DNA from 3 places in the Paucibacter sp. B51 genome. Region 3 is predicted to be linked to each of the others. Evidence: predicted binding sites of a transcription regulator. Region 3 holds the regulator's gene; each other region holds the start of a gene.
The links. Region 3 encodes FNR, which switches genes on or off when oxygen is low (the NO sensors DNR and NnrR bind a similar motif). Its sites were predicted from a motif close to TTGATNNNNATCAA; they were not measured.
Positions count from the first base shown of each region.

Region 1: a site for FNR is predicted at 1,977-1,990, ahead of OOB33_RS06550 (hemerythrin domain-containing protein). Genes of this name have one in related genera too.
Region 2: a site for FNR is predicted at 4,517-4,530, ahead of OOB33_RS24025 (oleate hydratase). Genes of this name have one in related genera too.

Region 1 covers NZ_JAPIVN010000001.1:1,539,651-1,545,884, reverse strand. Annotated here, with positions in the region: gene tkt (transketolase) at 1-1,870, opposite strand, end outside; gene OOB33_RS06550 (hemerythrin domain-containing protein) at 2,071-2,664, shown strand; gene OOB33_RS06545 (hypothetical protein) at 2,806-3,975, shown strand; gene OOB33_RS06540 (hypothetical protein) at 3,992-4,435, shown strand; gene OOB33_RS06535 (HD domain-containing phosphohydrolase) at 4,662-6,191, shown strand; gene OOB33_RS06530 (ATP-binding protein) at 6,184-6,234, shown strand, end outside.
Region 2 covers NZ_JAPIVN010000002.1:715,838-722,071, forward strand. Annotated here, with positions in the region: gene OOB33_RS24010 (ABC transporter permease) at 1-143, opposite strand, end outside; gene OOB33_RS24015 (efflux RND transporter periplasmic adaptor subunit) at 242-1,471, opposite strand; gene OOB33_RS24020 (hypothetical protein) at 1,791-2,297, opposite strand; gene OOB33_RS24025 (oleate hydratase) at 2,756-4,354, opposite strand; gene OOB33_RS24030 (Crp/Fnr family transcriptional regulator) at 4,674-5,246, opposite strand; gene OOB33_RS24035 (calcium:proton antiporter) at 5,307-6,234, opposite strand, start outside.
Region 3 covers NZ_JAPIVN010000001.1:4,574,544-4,580,777, forward strand. Annotated here, with positions in the region: gene OOB33_RS19265 (sulfite exporter TauE/SafE family protein) at 1-14, opposite strand, end outside; gene hemN (oxygen-independent coproporphyrinogen III oxidase) at 20-1,486, opposite strand; gene fnr (fumarate/nitrate reduction transcriptional regulator Fnr) at 1,669-2,403, shown strand; gene OOB33_RS19280 (hypothetical protein) at 2,515-2,760, opposite strand; gene OOB33_RS19285 (hypothetical protein) at 2,820-3,074, opposite strand; gene ccoG (cytochrome c oxidase accessory protein CcoG) at 3,111-4,625, opposite strand; gene ccoP (cytochrome-c oxidase, cbb3-type subunit III) at 4,636-5,553, opposite strand; gene OOB33_RS19300 (cbb3-type cytochrome oxidase subunit 3) at 5,550-5,705, opposite strand; gene ccoO (cytochrome-c oxidase, cbb3-type subunit II) at 5,726-6,234, opposite strand, start outside.

The DNA of each region.
Region 1 (6,234 bases), 3.0 Mb from region 3:
CCACTGCGACGCGCGGCAGGCCTTCCGGCAGCACGGCCTTCTTGTAGGTCAGGTCCTGGCGGTCGAACACGGTGGTCGAGGGCATGGAGACCACGCGCACCGGGATGCCTTGCTGGGCCAGGGTGGCTTGCGCCGCCAGAGCCAGCTGCACTTCGGAGCCGGTGGCGATGATGACGCCACGGGCCTTCTTCTTCAGGCCGGCATCGCTGGGCTCGCTCAGCACGTAAGCGCCCTTGGCGATGTCATCGACGGCGGTCTTGGGTGCGTAGGGCAGGTTCTGGCGCGACAGGGCCAGCACGCTGGGGCGCTGGGCGTTGCCGATGGCCATGGTCCAGGCGACCACGGTTTCGGTGGTGTCGGCCGGGCGCCAGACATCCAGGCCCGGGATCAGGCGCAGCGAGGCGACATGCTCGATCGACTGGTGGGTCGGGCCGTCTTCGCCCAGGCCGATGGAATCGTGGGTGAACACATGGATGACGCGCTGCTTCATCAGCGCGGCCATGCGGATGGCATTGCGGCTGTAGTCGCTGAAGGTCAGGAAGGTGCCGCCGTAGGGGATGTAGCCGCCGTGCAGGGCCACGCCGTTCATGATGGCGGCCATGCCGAACTCGCGCACGCCGTAGTTGATGTGGCGGCCGCCGTTGCTGCTGCCATCGGCCTCGACGCGGAAGGCCGGGGTCGACTTGGTGTTGGTCAAGTTGGAGCCGGTCAGGTCGGCCGAGCCGCCCAGCAGTTCAGGCACGGCGGCGGTGAAGGCTTCCAGGGCGATCTGGCTGGCCTTGCGGCTGGCCACGGTCTCGGCCTTGCCGTGGGCCGCGACGACGGCGTCGACGGCGGTCTGGGCGAAGTTGGCAGGCAGCACGCCGGCCATGCGGCGGGCGAACTCGGCGGCCAGCTCGGGGTGAGCGGTGGCGTAGGCGTCGAAACGCTCGTCCCAGGCGGACTCCAGAGCAGCACCCGCGGCCTTGGCATCCCAGTCGGCATACACCTCTTGCGGGATCACGAAGGGCTCGTGCGCCCAGCCCAGCTGCTCGCGAGTCAGCTTGATTTCCTCGTTACCCAGCGGCTCGCCGTGGGCCTTGGCAGTGTTGGCGCGGTTCGGCGAGCCCTTGCCGATATGGGTCTTGGCGATCACCAGGGTCGGCTTGACGCTGCTCTTCTTGGCTTCGGCAATGGCGGCGTCGACGGCGTCGACATCATGGCCGTCCACCGGGCCGACCACGTTCCAGCCATAGGCTTCGAAACGCTGGGCGGTGTTGTCGGCGAACCAGGGGGCGACCTGGCCGTCGATGGAGATGCCGTTGTCGTCGTAAATGGCGATCAGCTTGTTCAGCTTCCAGGCGCCGGCCAGCGAGGCGGCTTCGTGGCTGATACCTTCCATCAGGCAGCCGTCACCCAGGAACACATAGGTGTGGTGGTCGACGACCTGGTGCTCGTCGATGTTGAATTCCTTGGCCAGCATTTTCTCGGCCAAGGCCAGACCCACGGCATTGGTGATGCCCTGACCCAGCGGGCCGGTGGTCGTTTCCACGCCCGGGGTGATGCCCACTTCCGGGTGGCCCGGGGTCTTGCTGTGCAGCTGGCGGAAGGCCTTGAGCTCTTCGATCGGCAGCTCATAGCCCGACAGATGCAGCAGGGCGTAAATCAGCATCGAACCGTGGCCGTTGGACAGCACGAAGCGGTCACGGTTGGCCCATTGCGGGTTGGCCGGGTTGTGACGCAGATGGCGGCTCCACAGGGCCACGGCGATGTCGGCCATGCCCATGGGCGCGCCCGGGTGGCCCGAGTTGGCTTGCTGCACGGCGTCCATGGCCAGTGCGCGAATGGCGTTGGCCATCAGGGTGGGGTTGCGAGCAGCGGTAGTTGCCATGTGCGTGCGGAAGGGAGAGTTGCGGGGTAATCCCGGATTTTACTTGGCCGGCGTGGGCCTGGCGCCCGACCCGCGCGCCAGCCTTGCCGAAATGGGCCGCCGACCCTTGATGCAGCGCAAATTCGTGCCGCCGGAATCTGCCAGTCTTGCAGCTGCGTGCGCCTTCCCTCCTTCTCTCGCCGCGCCGCCCCGGAGGTTCCATGCCCACGACCCGCCCGCTGGCCCTGCAGGTGATCTGCGACGAACATCGCGCCCTGGCTGCCATGCTGAGATCCCTGCCCTTGCTGTTGGCCGAGTTGCGCCGGCGCCAGGCGCAGCCTGACTTCGCCGCCCTGCGCGCCATGCTGTTCTATCTGGACGAGTTTCCCGAGCGCTTGCACCACCCCAAGGAAAGCAGCCTGCTCTTCCCCAAGCTGCGCGCCCGGGCGCCCGAGATCCGCAGCGTGCTGGATCGGCTGGACGAAGACCATCTGCGCGGCGAACGTGCCATCCGCGATCTGGAGCATGCGCTGCTGGCCTTCGAGATCATGGGCGAGAGCCGGCGTGAGGCCTTCGAGCAGCTCTGCGAGCGCTATGTCCACGGCTATCTTCAGCACATGCAGGTGGAGGAAACACAGGTCCTGCCCCTGGCCTTGCAGCATCTGAGTGCGCAAGACTGGGCCGAGCTCGACGAGGCCTTTGCCGGCAACCGAGACCCGCTGGCCGGCCACGCGGTGGATGCGCCCTACCAGGCTCTGGTGCAGACGGTGCTGCGCGCCTTGCCAGCGCCGCTGGGTTTCGGGCCGGCCTTGTAGGTCGATCGTCTCGCGCGAACAACGCACAAATGGGCGATAAACAACACCCTGTTCTGACTCAGACCTGAGCGGGCATCGGGCGATAAACGGAGACAGGCATCTCGCTGCGATGGTGCTGTTGATCCATTGGAAGGACCCAAGATGCGAAAGCTCCCTCTTCTCACGCCCCCCGCCTCTCCACGCACGCGCTCGCTGCTCAAGCCCTTGAGTCTGGCGATCGGCCTGCTCGGCGCCAGCGGCCTCAGCCAGGCTGTGGACTTCAGCTACTCCGGCTTCGGCAACGTCACCCTCGGCAAGGTGGTCAGCGCTGGAGGCATCGACATCGGCTATCCCGACGGCACGCAGTGGAACTGCCCTTGCCTGATAGCGGACTTCTCGCACGGCTCGGTCTACGAGCAGAAGTGGTCGCTCAAACCCGAGTCGCGCATCGGTCTGCAGGGCAACTGGACCTTCACCCCCGATCTGTCCTTCACCGCACAGGGTGTGGCACGCCATGCGGCGCAGAAGGCCAAGGCCGATCTGGAATGGGCCTACCTGTCCTACAACCTGACCCCGCAGCTGACCGTACAGCTGGGCCGCAAGCGCTTGCCGCTGTTCTTCTACTCCGACTACCAGGACGTCAGCTACGCCTACAGCTGGGTGCGCGTGCCGCCTGATGTCTACGGCTGGGCCGTCGTCAACTACAACGGCGCCAACCTGACCTACCGCGGCGATGTGGCTGGCTGGGCGGTGAAATCGAATGCCTACGTCGGCAGCGAACACACCAAGAAAAACCCGATCGCCAAGCTCGAGACCGCCGCGCCCTCGGACATCAACTGGGATCAGATGTGGGGCATCGACCTCGAAATCAACCGCGACTGGTTCACCGCCCGCCTGGCGCTGAACAAGTCCAAGCAGCAGCAATTCCGTGAGGGCGTGCAAACCTCGCCCGATCCGGCCACCGGCACGCACTCGCCGCAAACCTTCGCCGCCCTGTCCTTCGTCATCGACAAGGACAACTGGCTGTTGCGCAGCGAGATCTCCTACATCAACCGCTCACCGGCCCGCGGGAGCTACCGCGGTCGCATGATCGGCGCCGGCTACCGCTTCGACAAGTTCACGCCCATGGTCACCGTCAGTCAGCTGAAGGCCTACAACGCGGCCTTCACGACCCTGGTCGAGAAAGACGCGATGACCAGCTTCAGTCTGCGCTACGACCTCAGTGACACCAGCTCGATCAAGGCGCAGTACGACCGCAGCCGCTGGGACTTGCTGGACGGCAACGATGTGCGCCGCAAGCTCGTGACCCTGTCCTATGACTTTGTCTTCTGAGCGAGGGGCAGCCATCATGACGCAACACCAAACGCACAGCACGCGCCGCCACACGGCCGCACTCGCCGCAGCCAGCCTCTGCCTCAGCCTGCTGGCCTCGGCCGCGCAGGCCGACACCGTGGTCATCGTCCACCCCAGCAATGCGACGGCATTGGATGACGAGCAGATCAGCAAGATCTTCCTCGGCCAGACCAAGACCTTTGCCGGCGGCGGCGAGGCCATCCCGGTGGACCAGAAGGACGGAGCCGCCCGCGAAGACTTCGGCAACAAGGTGCTCAAGAAGAACCAGTCCCAGCTCAAGGCCTTGTGGGCGCGCCAGATCTTCACCGGCGGCGCCAAACCACCGAAGGAACTGGGTGGCGACGACGAAGTGCTGAAGTTCGTGGCCTCGACACCAGGCGCCATTGGCTATGTGGAGGCCGGCAAGGCCAATTCCAGCGTCAAGGTCGTGAAGCGCTGAGCAAGCGCGGGCTCGCTGCGGCTCTGCTTGCAAGCCCTGAAGCAGACGCTGCCGTGGTCAGCTGCAAGCGTGGCCACGGCAGCAGCGGCAATTCGCTCGTATTTCACATTTTTATCAATTTGAAATGTGCGCGCAGCGGCCTTCAAGCGCAAGCTGAAGACCCGAGAGCTCTAGGCCCGCATGCCGACATATTGTTGGATCGGGGCTTGGCGAAAAAGGTGCCACCATGATTGAGGACGCACGCAGCCCGGCGACCATCCTGCTGGTCGATGACGAACCTTCCATCCTGAGCGCCCTGCGGCGCCTGCTACGGCCCCAGGGCCACAAGGTCCTGATGGCCGAAGGCGGTGCGGCCGGCCTGGCGCTGATGGAGATGGAAGCCGTCGATCTGGTCGTCTCCGACATGCGCATGCCGGAGATGGATGGCGTGCAGTTCCTCGAACAGGTGCGCGAGCGCTGGCCCAGCACCGTGCGCATCCTGCTGACCGGCTATGCCGACATCAGCTCCACCATCGCCGCCATCAACCGGGGCGCCATCCATCGCTACATCTCCAAGCCATGGGACGACCAGGACATCGTTCTGTCCATCGGTGACGGCCTGACACGCCATCAGCTCGAACAAGAGAACAAACGACTGGCACAGCTGACCGCCGTGCAGAACGAACAGTTGCAGGACATGAATCTGCAACTGCAAGACAGCAACACCCAGCTGCAAAGCGTCAACACGCAATTGCAAGACGCCAACGGTCAACTGGCTGCCGTCAATGCCGAGCTCAAAACCAGCAACGAGCAACTCGACAGCAGCAATCAGCAGCTGGCCAGTGTCAACGACGAGCTGGAACGACGCGTGCAAGAACGCACCCAGGAGCTGCAACAGGCGAATGAGGAACTGAGTCGCTCGCACGCCGCCATGGCCCAAGCCCATGAACAGTTGCAGCAAGCCCACATCCAGCTGGAGGAGAACTTCGCCCTGTCCATCAGCGTGTTCGCCGGTCTGCTGGAGCTGCGCGACGGCAGCGTCAGCGGCCATGGTCGGCGCGTCGCCACCCTGGCCGGCCGCATTGCCGAGGAGCTGAAGCTGGGCCCGGCCGAAGTGCTGGACATCCACAACGCCGGCCTGCTGCACGAGGTGGGCAAGATCGGCCTGCCGGACGAGCTGCTGCGCAAAACCGTGTCCCTGATGAGCGGCCAGGAGTTCGAACTCTACAAACGCCACCCGCTGCAAGCCCAGGCCGCGCTCATGCCGCTGGCACGACTGCACCAAAGCGCCCTGCTCATCCGCTCGCAACATGAGCGGGTCGATGGCAAGGGCTTCCCGGACGGCCTGACCGGCATCGAAGTGCCTCTGGGCTCGCAAATCATCAACATCGCCAGCACCTTCGAATCCCTGATCGCCGGCCGACTGGCCGAGAAGGTCTACTCCACCGAGGATGCTTGCAAAGCCATCCACGAGAACGGTGGGCAGCACTACGACCCCGAGGTCTTGGCCGCCTTTGACGCCGTGCAAGCCGCCCTGGCCCTCGAGAACGCAGCCGATCAGGAGATCACGGTCGCGGAACTGCGCCCGGGCATGGTGCTGGCGCGCGACCTGCTGAGCCCGCATGGCAGCTTGCTGCTGCCGGCCGGCCATGTCTTCAGCAGCGCCCTGATCCGCCAGGTGCAGCTGATGGACCAGCGCGAACGCTTGACCGTGAGCTTCTTCATCAAGAAGCCACAGGACGCACGCAAGTCACCACGTCAGGTGCAACATGCTTGAGTTCGATACGGCACCGCGCGAGGCCAGCGGCCTGGCCAAGGCA
Region 2 (6,234 bases), on a different contig from region 3:
ACCTTTCGGTAGTTGGGCCCGACCTGATGCAAATCGCTACCAATCTGCTTGAAAGCTCGATTGACGCCGGCCTCCAGCCCGGCCATGGTGGCCGCCAGGGCCATCAAACCGGCCACTGCGATCACGACACCCAATGCAGTCAACGCACTCCTCAGTCGATGTCGCCGGATCTGGACCCACGCAGTCTCGAATGACTCCAGCCAGGACGGGTGCTCACGATAGCCCTGCTCCCGCGCAGAGCTCATGGCGCACGAGGCCCCGCCAGGGCTTGACCCGAACGAAGTCGATCAAGCAACTCGGGCGGGCCCGCGACAATCTGATCGCCAGCAGACAGGCCCTCGATGACTTCTTGGTGCTCGGCATCAGCCATGCCCAGTACAAGCAGGCGCTTCTCGGCCTGACCTGCGCGCAGCAGCCAGACATAGGGTCGCTGCCGGGTTCCAAAGGCCGCAGCCTCCATCGAACTGAGCGCAGACTCCTCTTCATGGCGCAAGGCCAGCAAAGGCACACGCAGTGCAGCGTCCTTCCCGCCAGCACCAAAGCTCACATCAGCCGCCATATCGCTCCACAGTCGCGGCTTCAGCTCTGCGGGGACTCGATCCAAGGCAATCCGTACGGCCACCGGTCGCATCTTGCTTGCCTCCTGCGGAGCTGGGCCCAAAGGCTTGGGCGCTGGGCTGATCTGCTTGACGCGCCCCGTCAGCAACACCTCCGGAAACGCCACGGCCCGAGCCTTGATCGGCTGCCCTTGATGAATGCGAGCCAAATCCTGCTCGGCTACAAGCGCCTCCACCTCCAGGCTGTCGGGATCTGCCAAGACCAACAAGTCGCTGCCTGCCAAGCTGGTCGCACTAGGCACCGCTGTTTCACCAGGTTTGATGCCGATGCGGATCACACGGCCCCCAATCGGCGCAAGCACCGCTGCTCGCCGCACCAACTCCTGGGTTCGTTCGCGCTGCGCTGCAATCTGCCGCACATGCTGTTTGGCCGCTTCGACACCAAGACGTGCGTCCTCTTCCTTGAGTTGCGCATCACTCCAGCGATCAGCAAAACTCATACCGTCCCGCCAGAGCACGGCCTCACGGTCCTTCTTCTCTTGCGCCTGGCGCCATGCCAGTTGGCTCTGCGCCAGTTTGGCCTGGGCCTGGGCCAACTGCGCATTCACTTGCTCGGCCTCCAACTTTTGCAAAGCTGGATCAAGCTCAAGGAGCAACTGCTGTGCGCGGACCAGATCACCTTCGCGAACATGAACTTTGAGTACACGAGCCATGAACTCTGGGGAGAGCCGCGCTTGCTCGGCGTACAGAAAACTGCCTTGGGCTTGAAACTCGGCGTGCACTGGACCGCGGTCGATCGTGTGAACAATCGCAATCGGACTGGGCTGCTTTGTTCGAGCCAATCCAAATCCGAGGCCAGCCGCCAATACCAAGCCTAAAAGCAAACCAAGAAGCAGTTTCTTAGTGAAATGCATAGTTGAACAAGTGCTGCATCGATCCAAAGTTCATAAAAAAAAACCAGCCAAAACTCGGCTGGTTGAGTGTTGATTCCGAGCAATCTTGCTACTACTTCCCCATGCATTGTTCATACAAGTTTTCACAGCCCCAATCAGGCATCCACCATTTGCTCTTGCAATTCTCCAGCGCCTTAGCGCAATCAACAGGAGCGGCCATTGACGATCCGACCACAACAAACACTGCAAACAGTGAAAGAAACACGGCGCGTTTAGTATTCATTAATTGACAAATTTTGTTTCGCTGATCGTTTGAAAGTCTATACAGCGGACTACGGCCTCAATTGACCAACAGCAGGATCAACTTCGGACCACCCCAGGCCATCAGCAATGCCCAAGACCCATGAGAGAACAGTGCCACGACGACAGCGCGCGACAAACTGACCACTCCTCTCATTTGAAGAATCCATACGGTAAGTGCCATTGCAAACAAAACCACTGGGCCGTGCGCCTGAGCAAACATAATACTGGCCCGATTGGCCGGCATATTCAGCAAACTCGCCCATGACAACGGATCCACCTGCGAAGGCAACATCCGCACTGGATGCGGCATTGCAAGCACCATGACCATACTGGCAACAACAGTGAAGACCAAGGCCGCCTTACCCCACAACACCGCCCTGGTAACGTCGACCACAGCATTGCGAACGTTGTGCGCGCCAAGCAAAAGAGCACTGGCCACCGCGACACCTGTCAGGAAAACAAGCTCTACAACCAAGAACACCAGCCACCAGAAGTAGTGCTTCAGATACAGCCACATCAGCGATTTACCGGCCAGGACACTCATGACCTGCTCCCGACTCAAAGCGCCTCGCTCCTGCTGCCAGGCCCAAGCAAAGTCAGCATTTGCCGCATACACCCATTGCATCAGAACAGTCGCGCTCAGCACCGTAATGACTGCCAGCCAAGCGGGGGGGAGGTTTCGCCGCGAAGGCGTACTCATCATAGATTTCAACGCCAATCGGCGAGCTTTGCAGAATTTTTCTCAATGCTAGCTAACTCCTAAATAGCACGCACCAGAGAAAACCCGATAGCTCAGAAAACGCGGCCAAGAAAGGGTCGCCTAAAACCATCCGTCAGTCGGCGACGCAACTGCGCGCGAGGCAACACACCTCACGCCCAGCCCAGCCCAGCCACAACAAGGCCTCTTGCTCTCCTAGAAGTGCTAGCCCGCCTGAAACGCGTGGCCCACCCAACTGTCAAGAGCTTGAACACTCATTCGAATCGACCAAGTAGGACCAGCCCTCATTTCAGCGCTTTGACCAAGGCGTCCAGCTGCACCTTGAGCGAATGGTCGTGGCGCAGGATGGGCGGCACCGGGCGCGGCACATTCAGCAGCTGGTAGACGGCCATCTGCGCGGCGCGCACCGAGTATTCGACGGTGAAGACCACATCGTCCGGGATCTCGACAAACTGGCTGACAAAGGCCAGATTGCGCGAGTTCCTGGGCACCGGCAGCGGCCGGTCGCTGAGCGCGCGCGGCATGAACATGCTGGTGATGTAAGGCATGCGGCAAGGGATGCAGTTGGCCTGGGCAACGGCCCCGAGATCGAAGCGCAGATGGCCGCAGAGCTCGCGCAGGATCTCTTCGCCCGTGCATTCGGACATGGGCTTGGCCACGAAGTCACCGACGCGATCGGGGAACAAGGCATAACCCCAGAACACCTGGACATCGGCCGGCTGATTGGCAAAGTGTGGCTGGTGGGCCAGGACGATGGACATCAGCCAGTTCGAATCCTTGAAAGTCACCAGGCCGCCGGTGCCCGGCTCATTGCCGCTGAAGGCGCGCATCTTGTCGAAGAAGGCCGTGTCCTTGAGCGTGACGGTGAAGGACTCCCACATGGACTCGGCAATGCTGCTGTTGAAGGCCGCCGGATTGCCGAACTCAGGCCGGCCCTGGGCCAGCTTTTCCCACAGGGCCCAGCCCTGGCTGTCCTGCTTGTTCAGCTTCGGCGGCGCGCTGTGCATCGAGCCCAGGCTGGAGGCATCGGTCATGGAGCCGTTCTGGAAAAACACCAGGTCCTGCGGGCCCAGCGCAATGCGCTCGGCCTGGCCGGCGCGCTGGCAGCAGATGGCGGTGACCTGGAACTGGCCTTCGGTCTCGACATGCTCCAGGTCGGTGACCTGGCAGTCCATCACGAAGTTCACGCCCTGCTCGCGCAGCCAGGCCTGCAGCGGCCGAACGAAAGAGTCGTACTGGTTGTAGACCGTGCGCTTGACACCGCCCAGGGTTTCGATGCGCGAGAACTCCATCATGAAGCGATGCAGATAGCGCTTGAACTCGACGGCACTGTGCCAGGGTTGGAAGGCAAAGGTGGTGGCCCACATGAACCAGAACTCGGTCTCGAAGAAGGCTGGCGACAGCCAGTCGGTGATGGCGCTGGTGCCCAGTTCTTCTTCGCTGGCATTGGAGAGCTTGAGCAGCTCCAGGCGGTCGTGCATGGAAAAGCCCATGGACTCGACCGGCACCTTGGCGCGGTGGCGGTTGACCAGGCGGGCTTGCGAATGGGCCTTGTACTTTTCGTTGAAGTCCAGGGTTTCGCCGAGCACGCTCTGGCCCGGGTGTTCCAGCGAGGGGATGGACTTGAACAGGTCCCAGGTGCACTCGTAGTTGTCGGTGGTCAGCATGCGGCCGCCGCGCAGCGAGTAGCCGCGCTCGGCATCGCCGGCGCCATCCAGGCTGCCGCCCATCAAGGGCAAGGCTTCCAGGATGTGGATCTGCGCGCCGGCCACGCCGGCATCGCGGATCATGAAGGCCGCGGCGGCCATGGAGCCGATGCCGCCGCCCAGCAGGTAGGCGCGGAACGAGGGATCGATGGGGCGGGTCGATTGGGGCGTGGTCATGTCAAAGCTCGCTTTCATGTCAGGGGTGGCAGCCGATCCTTCAGGAATCCGCTGAACCTCACCGTTCGCCAGGGAACAGGTGAAGGCATGGGCGTAGCTTGGCGCCGCGCAGGCGGCTGACAAATGATCCGGATCAATCGACCGGAGTGGCGTGGCGGAGCTTTGACTTGGGTCAACCCGCGTGCTCACGGAGCCCGGTTTTCGTCGCGAGCGCTCGGCAGGCTAGGCGGCAGGAGCTGAAGGACCGGAACGTACTTCCTGTACGTGAGGATGCTGAAGCGAGGGCCAACGACGCATGGCGAAGGCGCAGCAGGAAACCTCAGCTTCGCAGGCGCTTGCGGATGCGGCTCAAGGCCTCGGGCGTCACGCCCAGGTAATGCGCCAGGTCGCGCTGCTGCACCCGCTCGGCCAAGGCCGGCTGGCTGCGCAGAAAAGCCTGGTAGCGCTCGTCGGGGCGCAGGGTCAGCAGCTCGCGTTCGCGCTGCTCCTTGCGCACGATGTGCCAGGCCAAGAGCTGACGGATGGCGCGCTGCCAGGCCGGGTGGCGCTCGGTCAGCGCATGCATGGCGGCAAAGTCCACCTGCTCGATCTGGCAATCCTCCAGGGCCACGGCGGCATAGTCGGTCTTGCCTCCGGCCACCAGCACATTGGGGCAGGCGAAAAAGTCGCCCTCGCCGATGAAGGACTTGATCCACTCCTCGCCCGCCTCATTGCTGTAGCTGAGCTTGACCATGCCCTGGCGCAGCACATACACAAAAGGCTGCCACTGGCCGATGCTGAACACATCGTCGCCGCGGGCGTAGTGGCCCAGGCGGTAGCCGGGCTCCAGCAAAGCCCAGTCAGGCAGGGGCGCGCCGGCGGCGCCTTCGAGAAGAAGTCGGGTTTGCTGCATCAATCAGGGAAAGAACCAACCACACAAATCACTCGGCAGGCGCGAGCACGCGCCCATCGATCAGGGCACCACGGCCAGGAAACAGAAGACGGCAAACAGCACCAGATGCACGGCGCCTTGCAGCACGGTGGCGCGGCCGCTGCCCAGGGTCAGGGTGGCCACCACCACCGTCAGCAGGAACAGCACCATGCTGGTGTTGGACAGCCCAAGCACCAGGGGATAGGGGAAGAACAGGGACAGCAGGGCCACGGCCGGGATGGTCAGGCCGATGCTTGCCACACCCGAGCCCAGGGCCAGGTTGAGGCTGGTCTGCAGGCGCTTGCGCAGGGCCGCGCGCACGGCGGCCACGGTCTCGGGCAGCAGCACCAGCAAGGCCACGATCACGCCGACCACGGACGGCGGCGCGCCGGCCGCACGCACGCCGGCCTCGATGCCCGGCGCCAGCAGCTTGGCCAGGCCCACCACGCCGACCAGGCAGGCCAGCAGCAGCACCACGCTCCAGGCCGCCACGCCGGCCGAGGGGCGCTCGGCCGCCTGCTCACCCTCTTCGGTTTCAATCGGCAGGAAGTACTCGCGGTGCCGCACCGTCTGCACAAAGACGAAGGCGCTGTAAAGCACCAGGGACACCAGGCCGGCAAACATCAGCTGGGCGGTGGAAAAAGTCGGGCCCGGTGTGCTGGTGGTGAAGCTGGGCAGCACCAAGGTCAGGGTGGCCAGGGCCACCAGCACGGCCAGGGTCGGGCTGGTGGCCTCGACGCGGAAGGCCAGCACCTTGTGACGCAGGCCGCCCAGCAGCAGGCACAAGCCGACCACGCCGTTGCAGACAATCATCAGGGCCGAGAACACCGTGTCACGGGCCAGGGCATTGGAGCTCTCGCCGCCAGCCAGCATCAGGGACACGATCAGCGCCACCTCGATCACCGTCACCGCCACGGCCAGCACCAGGGAACCGAACGGTTCACCCACGCGGTGGGCCACCACCTCGGCA
Region 3 (6,234 bases):
CTGGCGTCAAGCATGGGGATCAGATGATGCGGGAGAAGCGCTCACGGCTGCGATCGGCTTGCAGGTATCGGTCAAACACCATAGCAACTGCGCGCACGAAATACCAGCCCATGGGCGTGACCTGGATGGCCCCCGGCTCCAACACGACCAGGCCTTGCTCGGCCAGCTCGCGGATGCGCTCCATCTCGGGCTTGAAGTACTGCTCAAAGCTGAGCAGATGCGCCAACTCGATGGACTCGAACTCCAGCCGCCCCTGGCACATCAAGGCCATGATGACGGCACGCCGGGCGATGTCGTCCCGCGTGAGGGCCAGGCCGCGCTGGATGGGCAACTGGCCCTGATTCAGCGCGTCGTAGTACTCGTCCAGGGTCTTGGCGTTCTGGCTGTAGCTGGCGCCCACCCGGCCGATGGCCGAGACGCCGAGCGCAATCAGGTCGCAGTCCGGCTGGGTGCTGTAACCCTGGAAATTGCGATGCAGCCGCCCCTGGCGCTTGGCCACGGCCAGGGAGTCACTGGCCAAGGCAAAGTGGTCCATGCCGATATAGCTGTAGCCATGGCGCTCAAAGCCGCTGATGGCCGCGGCCAGCATGGTGATCTTGTCGCCCGCCACCGGCAGCTCAGCCTCATTGATGCGGCGCTGCGGCTTGAAACGCTGCGGCAGATGGGCATAGCCGTAAAGCGCGATGCGGTCGGGCTTGAGCGCCCCCACCTGCTCGATGGTGCGAGCAAAGGACTCGGGTGTTTGCAGCGGCAGACCGTAGATCAGGTCCACATTGGTGGATTCAAATCCCAGCGAGCGGGCAGAGACCATCAAGGCCTCAACACTTTCGTAGCTCTGCTGGCGATGCACGGCCTTCTGTACCTCGGGGTCAAAGTCCTGCACGCCAAAGCTCAGACGGTTAAAGCCCAGCTGACGCAGATGAGCCAGGCGCTCGACGCTGACCGTGCGCGGATCCACTTCAATCGACACCTCGGCGCCCGGCGCCAGGCGGAAGCGCTCCAGCATGGCCTGCATCAGCTGGCTCAGCTCCGCGTCGCTCAGGAAGGTCGGAGAACCGCCACCCAAATGCAGCTGCGAGACCGCCGCGCCCCGGCCCAGGTGCTCCAGGGTCAGGTCCATCTCGGTCACCAAGGCCTGCAGGTACTCGGTGGCACGATCATGGTGCTTGGTGATGACCTTGTTGCAGGCGCAGTAATAGCAGACCGATTCGCAGAACGGAATGTGGACATAGAGCGACAGCGGCGTGTTGCCGCCCACCTGCGAACCGCCCGCGCGTTGCGCCAGCGCCTGCTGGTATTGCTCGATGGTGAAGGCTTCGACGAAGCGATCGGCCGTGGGGTACGAGGTGTAGCGAGGCCCGGATACATCGAAGCGTCGCAAGAGCGCTTCGTTGATTTGTGCGGCTGCGGGCGCACCCGCCGCAGCGCCGCTAGCAGGCTTTGTCTCAGGTTGCCGAGGGCCTCGGTCTTGAATGTTCTGTACCATGGGCCGCACTTTGCCAAGGCTTTGGCGAGCCGACTTGACAAGGATCAAGCTCGGCGCGCATTGTCGACCCAACAATGCACCCATGTTTGAGGTGCATCATGCTCATGTCCGTGAAAAATCTGGAAGTCCCGCAGCCCCAGTCTGCTCCGCCTGCTGCCTGCGAATCCCTTAAAAAGCACACGATGAATGCCACCGTCCCTATCAAGTTTGAGCCGCTGAAGGTCGCCTGCTCCAGTTGCAATTTGCGCGAGCTGTGCCTGCCGGTGGGCTTATCCTCCGGCGACCTGGATCAGCTGGACCAGCTGGTGGCCACCCGCCGCAGCGTGGCTCGAGGTGACACCCTGTTTCGCAGCGGCGACGAGTTCCAGTCGCTCTACGCCGTGCGCACGGGCTTCTTCAAAACCTGCGTGTCCTCGGAAGATGGTCGCGACCAGGTCACCGGCTTCCAGATGGCCGGCGAATTGCTGGGCCTCGACGGCATCAGCACCGACCGCCACAGCTGTGACGCTGTCGCACTGGAAGACTCCCAGGTCTGCGTGATCCCCTTCGAACAGCTCGAAGAGTTGTCGCGCGAGTTCACCGATCTGCAGCGCCAGTTCCACAAGATCATGAGCCGCGAGATCGTGCGCGACCACGGTGTGATGCTGCTGCTAGGCAGCATGCGGGCCGAAGAACGCCTGGCCGCCTTCCTGCTCAACCTTACTCAGCGTCTGCAAGCCCGCGGCTTCTCCGCCGCCGCCCTGGTGCTGCGCATGACGCGCGAGGAAATTGGCAGCTATCTGGGCCTGAAGCTGGAGACCGTCAGCCGCACCTTCTCCAAATTCCAGGAAGAAGGCCTGCTGGAGGTGAAGCAACGGCACCTGCGCATCCTCGACCAGGCCGGCCTGCAAAAGCTGGTCAACAACAGCAACTGCTGAGATCAACGCGCCCGCGGCACGGGCGGCGCAGTCAAACAAAAAGGCCTTCGTGTGAACGAAGGCCTTTTTGTTTGGCGCCACCACGCCGGGCGGGCGAATCGCATTGCGGGATCAACGCGGCCAGCCGCGCGGGTGGGCGTCCTCGGGCAAATCAGGCAAGGTGGCCAGCATGACGCTGACACTGGCTGCCAGGCTGATGACCAACCAAAAGATCATGAAGCTGACGGTATAGACCGCCTGACGCGACCAATCCAGGCGCTCGGCGCCAAACCAGCTCAGATCACTGGGGTCGACGACCGCAAACACCAGAGCCTCCATCACCCCGGCCATGAAAAAGGATGGCCAAGCCACTGCCATGGCCCAGCGGCTGCTTTGCTTGGGAACTGCCGATGCGGACGGATCAGCCGCGTCCATGATCACTGCCCGCCAGTGGCTGCATGGTTGCGCGCTTCACGCGCAGGAACCAGGGCCTTGCTACCGCTGGCCTTGTTGGCCACCACCTTGTCCTCCAGCACGGGGTCGGGATTGTTGATGGCCAAGCTCAGAGTGATGAAGCTGGCCACAATCACCAGCGCCGGGCCGCCAACCACCAGCCACATCATCGGCGTGCGCCACCAGCCAGCGGCCTTGGGGGCCGCCGTGCCATTTTCAGGCTTGAAATTCTGGCTCATGCGTCTCGTCTCCTGTGTGTGTGGGCCAAGCTTGGTTCAGCGCGGCACGATGAAGGTTGATTTTTCATGCACGACGGTCGCACCGCTGCTGGCGCCGTCGAGGCTGCGCAGCTGGAACTCGATCGCGTGCGAGCCCTTGCGATCCTGCGCCGCGCGGGCCGCTGTCTCGGGCGGCACCCGCACCGACAGCGTCAGCCAGCGCGCCTCGGCCGGTGCAACACTGAGCTCAGCCACCTGCTCCAGTTTGATGCCCTCCATGCCGATGACCGTCACCTGATAACGGTGATTCTGTTCGGTGGCGTTCATGACCTGCAATCGGTAGAGGTTCTCGACATAGCCATCCTCCACCACGCGGGCAAGCACACCACGGTCACGCACCACATCGAGCTTGACGGGGCTGCGCAGGAACAAGAGGCTGGCCAGCAAGGCGGTGCACAACACGAACAAAACCACGGTGTAGATCACCACACGCGGGCGGAACAAGCGGCGCAGCTTTTGCGCCGGGCTCAGGTGTTGCTGCAAGCCGTTTTGAGTGTCGTAGCGGATCAGGCCACGCGGGTAGTTCATCTTGTCCATGACGCCATCACAGACGTCGATGCAGGCGGCACAGCCGATGCACTCATACTGCAAGCCCTTGCGGATGTCGATGCCTGTGGGGCAAACCTGGACACACAGGGTGCAGTCGATGCACGACCCCAGTCCCGCGGCCTTGACTTCGTCCACGCTGGCCTTCTTGCTGCGGGAGCCGCGCGGTTCGCCGCGCTCGGCGTCGTAGCTGATGATCAATGTGTCCTTGTCGAACATGGCGCTCTGGAAGCGCGCGTAGGGGCACATGTATTTGCAGACCTGCTCACGCATGAAGCCCGCGAAGCCGTAGGTCGCAAAGGCGTAGAACAGCACCCAGAACCATTCCCAAGGGCCAAAGCTGAGAGTGAACGCCTCAGCCCACAAGGACTTGATCGGGGTGAAATAGCCGACAAAAGTGAAGCCAGTCCAGAGCGCGACGGCGATCCACACCAGTTGCTTGCCGCCCTTGCGCCACAGCTTGTTGAAACCCCAAGGCGAGGCATCCAGCTTCATGCGCGCCTGGCGGTCACCCTCGAACTGCCGCTCGATCCACAAGAAAATTTCGGTGTAGACCGTCTGCGGGCAGGCATAGCCGCACCACAGCCGCCCGGCCACGGCGGTGAACAGGAACAGGGCATAAGCCGAGATCAGCAGCAGCCCGGTCAGGTAAATGAAATCCTGCGGGTAAAGGACCAGGCCAAAAATGTAAAAACGCCGGCTGGCGAGCTCGAAGAGCACCGCCTGCCGGTCGTTCCAAAGCAGCCAGGGCAGACCGTAAAACAGGATCTGCGTGAACCAGACCAGCGCCCAACGCCAGGAGGCGAAGAGGCCGGACACGGCACGGGGGTAGATCTTCTTCTGCGCTGCGTAGAGCGAGACGATTTCTACCACCGCATCCTCGCCATCCGCCGGCTTGGCGGCTGGCGCAGGAGCGATGGCCGGTCCGACGCGGGGCGCCGGCGGTACTGCCCGGGCTTCAGTCATGGTCGATCACTCAAGGGGCCGTGGCCACAGTTTTGTTGTTGGACAGGCTCCAGACATAGGCACCAAGCACCTGGATCTGTTCGGCACTCAGACGGGTCGACTGGGCTGGCATCAGATTGTTTTTGCCATTGTTGATCATGGCCATGACCGCATCTTCACCCCAGCCATGCAGCCAGATCTTGTCGGTCAGGTTGGGCGCACCCAGGGCTTGGTTGCCTTTGCCATCGGCGCCGTGGCAGGCAGCGCAGGCACCGAACTTCTCCTTGCCCTTTTGCGCGGCGATCGAGTTGTGGGCGCTGCCCGAGAGGCTCAGCACATAATTGGCCAGATTGCGCACGTCCTCGGCCGCGCCAACGGCGGCAGCCATGGGCGGCATGACGCCGTTGCGGCCGTTGCTGATGGTTTGCACGATGGTCTCGTGCGAACCGCCGTAGAGCCAGTCGCTGTCGGTCAGGTTGGGGAAGCCCTTGCTGCCCTTGGCGTCCGAGCCGTGGCAACCGGCGCAGTTGTTGGCGAACAGGCGCTCACCGATGGCCATGGCTTCCGGGTTCTGGGCCAGCTGCTCCACCGGCTTGCCGTTGAACTTGGCGTACAGCGCGCTCATGGCCTTGTGGGCATCGGCCTGCTCTTTCTCGTACTGACCCGCGCTGCTCCAGCCCAACGAGCCCTTGTTCGCGCCGAGGCCGGGGTAGGCCGCCAGATAGATGCCGGCGAACACCACCGTCAGCACGAACAGAATCGCCCACCAACGAGGCAAGGGGTTGTTCATCTCGCGCAGGTCTTCGTCCCACACATGACCCGTGCTGTTGTCACTGGCCATGACGCGGTGGCGAGCGGCGACCAGCAGCAAGACGATGCAGAACACCAGGCCAGCCACCGTCACGCCGGCCACGAACATGGACCAACCGTCAGAGAAAAAATCACTCATTGAGGCCTCCCATCGGCTTCGTCTTGCAAGGCCATGCCGGCCAATTCGTCAAAGTGCGCCTTGTTGCGGCTGGAGTAGGTCCAGACCACGATCACCAGGAACACCAGCAGTGACAGCAGGGTCACCGCCGTTCTCAAGCTATTGATATCCATTGCGGACTCCTTCTTGCTTACTACTTCAGCGAGGTGCCAAGCACCTGCAGATAAGCAATCACAGCTTCCATTTCGGTCTTGCCCTTGACTTCGTCGGCCGCGCCGGCGATCTCGGCGTCGGTGTAGGGCACGCCCACGGTGCGCAGGGCCTTCATCTTGGGTGCCAGCTCAGCCGGGTTCAGCTGAGCGCCGGCCAACCAGGGATAGGCTGGCATGTTCGACTCCGGCACCAGATCTCGCGGATTGATCAGGTGAATGCGGTGCCATTCATCGCTGTACTTGCCGCCAACACGGTGCAGGTCGGGACCGGTGCGCTTGCTGCCCCATTGGAAGGGGTGGTCGTAGACAAACTCACCGGCGGTCGAGTAATGACCGTAACGCAGGGTCTCTGACCGGAAAGGTCGAACCATCTGCGAGTGGCAGTTGTAGCAACCTTCGCGGATGTAGACGTCCCGACCGGCCAGCTGCAGCGGCGTGTAGGGCTTGAGGCCAGGCGCAGCCTCGGTGGTGGAGCGCTGGAAGAACAGCG